2 linked regions of the Limibacter armeniacum genome follow. The protein of the gene in region 2 binds, or shares a complex with, the protein of the main gene of each other region. Links are inferred from orthologs where the notes say so. Each region holds a gene or a part of one and is shown on either strand. Other genes may lie near its edges.

The links.
Region 1: the proteins of carB (region 2) and carA are in contact, whole or in part, in a solved structure (PDB 1KEE), measured with the Escherichia coli proteins. The link is inferred for Limibacter armeniacum from one-to-one orthologs.

The regions. Positions count from the first base shown.
Region 1 is NZ_JBAJNO010000009.1:3,010,320-3,013,562, reverse strand. What follows is about bases 335-3,243. They hold carA (glutamine-hydrolyzing carbamoyl-phosphate synthase small subunit), read right to left. Parts: upstream 2,384-3,243; coding sequence 1,286-2,383; downstream 335-1,285. Other genes in these bases: rplQ (50S ribosomal protein L17), read right to left, coding at 2,705-3,181; V6R21_RS30275 (ATP-binding response regulator), read right to left, coding at 335-1,087. In the rest of the region: more of V6R21_RS30275, read right to left, coding at 1-334. UniProt on the Escherichia coli protein: Small subunit of the glutamine-dependent carbamoyl phosphate synthetase (CPSase).
Region 2 is NZ_JBAJNO010000009.1:670,173-673,831, reverse strand. Bases 295-3,619 are described here. They hold carB (carbamoyl-phosphate synthase large subunit), read right to left. Parts: upstream 3,312-3,619; coding sequence 495-3,311; downstream 295-494. Other genes in these bases: V6R21_RS20525 (alanine/glycine:cation symporter family protein), read right to left, coding at 3,607-3,619; V6R21_RS20535 (caspase family protein), read left to right, coding at 295-406. Also shown: more of V6R21_RS20535, read left to right, coding at 1-294; more of V6R21_RS20525, read right to left, coding at 3,620-3,659. UniProt on the Escherichia coli protein: Large subunit of the glutamine-dependent carbamoyl phosphate synthetase (CPSase).

The sequences.
Region 1 (3,243 bases), 2.3 Mb from region 2 along the record:
ATACGCTAGAAAATAGCTGTTGAATATTGATATTTTCTGAAGACAGTGTCATTTTGCCCGCCTCTATTTTCGAAATATCCAATATATTATTGATCAGCTCTGTCAGGTTCTGACCACTTTGCATAATATTCCCCAAAAACTGTTTAAACTCCTCATCAACCTTCTCTAAGTCAGGGTTCAGCAAAAGTAATTTACTAAACCCGACAATGGCATTTAAAGGAGAGCGTATCTCATGGCTCATATTGGCTAGAAACTGCGTTTTTGCTTCATTAGCCACTTCTGCTTTTACCTTTGAATCTTCAAGCTCTATTGTTCTTTGCTCAACCTTATCTTCCAAAGTCCGTTTATACTCTTCCAATTCTTGGTTGATTCTCATCATTTCTGACTGGCGTTCAAACAGTTCTTTTTTTGAGCTGATTAATACTTCATGCTGTTTCAGAATCTGGTCTTTCTCCTCTTTCAACCTCTCAAGAAGCTGTCTGATTTTCTCTTCATGCTGATAGTTAGTTTTCTTAAGTAAATAGAAACCAACCAAGACAAAACACAGCAAAAAAGCGATCATAGAAGTTAAGATTATTTCCTTCTCTGGTAAGAAGGGAAAATCTCGCCTTGTTACACCAAGCCATTCATATATATAGGGAGATAAGAAAAAGAGCAGAACAGGCACCAATACAGTCAGCTTTAACTCCTTCTGCTGTTTATATTCAAAAAACACAAAAGGGATACAAGCAAAAAGCACATAGATTAACAATTGAGCATAATAACCCACAATTCCAGTATTGGTAGTCCCATTTACAACTGCATAAAAAATCAAAATGGATATCACTACAGGGGGGAAGACACAAAGTAAGACTCTGGAGAGATTAATATACCCTTTAAGGTTTAACATCAATACTCCAACTGAACAGAGAATATAAAAACATGAGCCAATTATGGTCAGTTTACTTTCGATGGAAATACCTATTAGTGCCATTAACGAGAACCAGATAATCATAATCATGGCTACCTGATTGGTCAACACCAAACTACGGTCATCGATATCTTTAGGAAGGTGGCTATTTCCGATATTTGATAGTCTATTCCACATTCGTTATAAAATATGAAAAGTTAGTCTAAATGGGTTTTAAGATAAGTCATGTATAACATTAAAGGTTGAATGACTTCAGACTTAATAGATGTAGTTTACAACAATTATCAATAAATGTAAATCCCTGAAAAAGAAAAGGTTCCATTTGTGTAATACAAATGGAACCTTTTTATAACTAAACAGTCTCTATTACTCTGATTAGTTGTTAGATCTGATCATATCAATGAACTGATCAAACAAATATCTCGAGTCATGTGGCCCTGGAGATGATTCAGGGTGATACTGTACTGAGAATGCTTTCTTATCCTTAACTCTGATACCTTCTACTGTATCATCATTCAGGTTGATGTGTGTAACTTCTACGTTGTCACTGTTTTCTACATCCTCTTTACTTACTGTAAAACCATGGTTTTGTGAAGTAATCTCACTCAGTCCTGTCACCAAGTTTTTCACAGGGTGGTTCAAACCTCTATGGCCATGGTGCATTTTATAAGTAGAGATTCCAGATGCAAGTGCCAAAATCTGATGACCAAGACAGATACCAAACACAGGCATATCATCTGCCAATATTTCTTTTACTGTGTCTACAGCATAGCTCATCACAGATGGGTCACCAGGTCCATTTGAGATAAAGAAACCATCAGGATTCCACTTCTTCATTTGTTCGTAAGAAGTTTTCGCAGGGAATACTTTACAGTAAATACCTCTCTCTGTCATGTTCTCAAGAATCGATTTCTTGATACCGATATCTAATACTGCTACTTTAATCGGTGCATGAGGGTCTCCCATGAAATATCTCTCCTTGGTACTTACCAATGAAGACAACTCTAGCCCTTCCATGCTTGGAGTTGCTTCCAACTTCTCCTTGATTTTCTCAATATCATCGGTTTCCGAGGAAATAATAGCATTCATAGCGCCCTGCTGACGGATATGTCTAACAAGCTTTCTTGTATCAATATCGGCAATACCCACGATGTTCGCTCTCTCAAGGTATTCCTGAAGAGACCCTTCAGATGTCTTTCTAGAGAAGGTGTTTGAAAACTTCTTAACCACCAATCCTCTAATTTGAACCTGTGTAGACTCATCTTCTTGAGACAGTGTACCGTAGTTACCGATATGAGACGTTGTGTTCACGATGATTTGTCCATAATAAGACGGGTCTGTATAAATTTCCTGATAACCTGTCATCCCTGTATTAAAACAGATTTCACCAGCAGAAGTTCCTATCTTACCAATGGCTGTACCGTGAAAGGTAGTGCCATCCTCGAGCATCAAAATAGCAGCTTGTTTCTCCATCTATTCAAGTCCTTTTATATTTACAAATTGCGCAAAGGTAATAAATTAATAATGAACCTATTAGAGTAATGCTTAGAATATTTAAACAGTCTGTAGAAATTATTTTAATTTTTATTTCAAATTCATTGCGTTTTCCACTCTTTTATTTAGAAAAATTGAGATTCAACAAAACATCAATCTTTTTGAACACTGTTTAATTTTTTTTTTCATCAGCTCCTCCAAATATATTCAGGGCATAAAAAAAGGGAAACAGTCAACTGACTGTCTCCCTCGACATTTCTTCTAAAGCATTTTATCAATACTGTTAGACACATTTTCAGATTATTCAGCTGATTCAGTGTTTTCAGTAGTTGAAGAAGTATCAGCTGAAGCTGAACCTTTCTTTCTTCTGCTTCTTCTAGTAGTTTTAGTACTAGTTGCACCTTTAGGGTTGTAGATTTCGTTGAAGTCTACCAACTCGATCATCGCAGTTTCAGCACCGTCACCAAGACGTCTACCAGTTTTGATGATACGAGTGTAACCACCTGGTCTGTCCGCTACTTTGTCAGCAATAACACCGAAAAGTTCTTTCAGAGCCTCTTTGTTTTGCAGGTAAGAGAATACAACTCTTCTTGAGTGCATAGTATCATTCTTTGCCTTTGTAATGATAGGCTCAGCAAACTTACGAAGAGCTTTCGCTTTCGCTAAAGTTGTGTTGATTCTTTTGTGCTCAATCAGAGAGATTGTCATGTTTGTAAGCATCGCATTTCTGTGCGCTGCTTTTCTACCTAGGTGGTTAAATTTTTTACCGTGTCTCATTATTCTACGATTGTTAGCAACCAGCCGTATTAGGTACTGATGCTTTAATATTTAAAATAAAC
Region 2 (3,659 bases):
AAAGCAGACAGAAGGTATAAGTACAGACCAAGGTGTGGTTAGGGCTGACGTATCTTCCCGTGGACTTTCCAATAAGCGGCAGCAATCAAAAGTGGGAAGCAAAAACAGTTTTGCCTTGATGCAGGCGCTTTTCGTCAATTTGAAGAATCAAACTGGTATACAAATTATTTCGGCAGCAGCTGGTGATAGTTATGCTTTGGAGTCAGACCAATGGCAAAACGGCTTGTTTACCTACTGTATGTTGAACGGAATGCGGGATGGAAAAGCAGATCTTAATCAAGATGGTAAGCTTTACCTTTCAGAGCTTAAAAGCTTTATGGATAAGGAAGTCTTCAGACTTTCAAATGGTGCACAGCAGACGACTGCTAGGGGAGAGAACCTGTTATATGACTTTCTAATTGATTGATTGTATTGCGAATAAAAAGAGAAGCCCAACTTAAGTAATTGACTTAGTTGGGCTTCTTTATTTTTACTGTATTGAGTTTGCTAAGAGATTAGCGGCTCAGGTACAGGTTTCTTTCAGAGTAAATGTTCTGGAAGAACTCGTCTCTCAAGCTATCGATGAAGTAGATGCCCTCACCTGTAGATTTCATCTCAGGACCCAATTCCTTGTTTACGTTAGGGAATTTCTCGAATGAGAATACTGGAATCTTGATTGCGTAACCTTCTTTCACAGGTTTGAAGTCGAAGTCAGTCACCTTATTCTCACCCAACATCACCTTCGTAGCGTAATTCACGTAAGGCTCTTGGTAAGCTTTACTGATGAATGGTACAGTACGAGATGCTCTAGGGTTCGCTTCGATGATGTAAACTTTGTCATCCTTGATCGCAAACTGGATGTTGATCAGACCTTTAGTCTCCAGTGCAATAGCGATTTTCTTTGTGTACTCCTCAATCTGCTCGATTACCAAGTCACCTAGGTTGTAAGGAGGCAGTACTGCGTAAGAGTCACCAGAGTGGATACCTGCAGGCTCGATGTGCTGCATGATACCTAGGATGTACACGTTTTCACCGTCACAGATTGCGTCTGCTTCAGCTTCGATAGCGCCATCCAAGAAGTGGTCAAGAAGTACTTTGTTGCCTGGGATCTCTCTCAGTGTGTCAACAATGTGGTCTTCCAGCTCTTTCTCGTTGATGACAATCTTCATTTTCTGACCACCCAATACGTAAGAAGGTCTTACCAACATCGGGAAGCCGATTTCCTCACAGATTTCCAGTGCTTCGTCAGCTGTCTGAGCTGTTGCGAACTCTGGGTAAGGAATATTGTTGTCACGCAACAGTGAAGAGAATGAACCACGGTCTTCAGCAAGGTCAAGCGCTTTGAAGCTTGTACCGATGATCTTGATACCGTAACGGTCCAGTTTCTCTGCCAGTTTCAAGGCAGTCTGTCCACCCAACTGAACGATAACACCTTCCGGTTTCTCGTGTAGGATGATTTCGTAGATGTGCTCCCAGAATACTGGCTCGAAGTACAGCTTGTCAGAGATATCGAAGTCAGTTGAAACCGTCTCAGGGTTACAGTTGATCATGATCGTCTCATAGCCACACTCTTTAGCAGCCAATACGCCGTGTACACAGCAGTAGTCAAACTCGATACCTTGACCGATACGGTTAGGACCAGCACCTAGTACCACGATTTTCTTCTTGTCAGATGGTTCTGACTCGTTTTCGTCGTCGAATGCTGAGTAGTAGTAAGGTGTTTTAGCCTCAAACTCGGCAGCACAAGTATCAACCAGCTTCCAGCTACGCTTGATACCAAGCTCGTGGTAACGGCGGTTGAATACTTCGCTTTCCAGTTTGCCCAAAAGGTGTGCGATCTGACGGTCAGCAAAGCCCATTTCTTTGGCTTGCATCATCAGCTCCTTAGGCAGCGTTTCCAGCGAATATTTTTGAATTTCCTTCTCAATCAGGACAATGTCCAGAACTTGGTGAAGGAACCATTTGTCAATCTTAGTAAGGTTGCGAACAGTCTTTAGGGCGATACCCAGTTTCAGCGCATCATAGATACGGAAAAGTCTGTCATCACTAGGGTTCTCTAAGCGGCGAAGAATTTCCTCACGGTCTGTCATTTCCTTACCGTCAGCACCTAATCCGTTACGCTTGATTTCCAGTGACTGGCAAGCTTTCTGAAGTGCTTCCTGAAAGTTACGTCCGATACCCATTACCTCCCCTACAGATTTCATCTGCAGACCAAGCTTAGTGTCAGAGCCTTTGAACTTGTCAAAGTTCCAACGAGGGATCTTAACGATTACGTAGTCCAGTGCAGGCTCGAAGAATGCTGAAGTAGTACCTGTAATAGCATTCTGAAGCTCGTCAAGGTTGTATCCGATAGCTAGCTTTGCTGCGATTTTAGCAATTGGGTAACCAGTTGCTTTCGAAGCCAAAGCGGATGAGCGTGATACACGAGGGTTGATTTCGATACCTACGATGCTGTCATCCTCAGGGTTTACTGCAAACTGTACGTTACATCCACCTGCAAACTGACCGATACCATTCATCATCTTGATGGCAAGGTCACGCATGTGTTGGTAAACAGTGTCAGGCAGTGTCTGAGCTGGAGCAACAGTGATAGAGTCACCTGTGTGAACACCCATTGGGTCAAAGTTCTCGATAGAACAGATGATGATCACGTTACCAGCGTTGTCACGCAGTAGCTCCAGTTCATACTCTTTCCATCCTAGGATACTTTGCTCTACCAGTACTTCGTGTACAGGGGAGAAGTGAAGACCTCTAGTCAGTGCTTTGTCAAATTCCTCTTCACTGTGGACAAAACCACCACCTGAACCACCCAGTGTAAATGAAGGGCGGATAACTAGTGGGAAACCAATCTCCTGTGCGATTTCCTTTCCTTCTAGGAATGACTTGGCTGTACGTCCCTTACACACGTTCACATCAAGCTCGATCATCTTGTTACGGAAGAGCTCGCGGTCTTCTGTAGTTTGGATGGCGTCAATGTCAACACCGATGATCTCTACACCATATTCCTCCCAGATACCAGCTTCCTGGCATTTGATCGCAAGGTTAAGCGCAGTCTGACCACCCATCGTAGGCAGTACGGCGTCAATCTTGTGTTTTTCCAGAATTTCAATGATGGATTTCTTTTCGAGGGGCTTGAGGTAAATGTTGTCGGCAGTGACAGAATCTGTCATGATGGTCGCAGGATTGGAGTTAATCAGGGTAACTTCAATACCTTCTTCTCGTAGAGAGCGGGCTGCTTGCGAACCTGAATAGTCGAATTCACAGGCTTGTCCGATCACAATCGGGCCACTCCCGATAATCAGTACAGAGTTGATGTGTTTTTTCCTTGGCATTCTTATAATTGTTAGCTGTTCTGCATTTCTTATCGGGATGCAAAGGTATAGAAAGTGAGGTGATTTTTAATGGAAAATTGAATAAAAATGTAATTTTTTTAGAAATGAACTAAAATTTGGAGGGCTAAAATCAATCAAATCAAGCGAATGTGTAGTGTTGTGAGATTTAAATTATGATATAGGCTATTCTTGCTACAATTTATGTAATTATGGGCTAAATGTACCATTAGGCATAAAAAAAGACCTGCCTTTTAACAGACAGGTCTTTCGAAATATGATTTATGAGTGAAGCTACTTATACAGTTTCACTTTTTTTTGGCGCAATTTCTTTTTTGTCACCCCATTCGT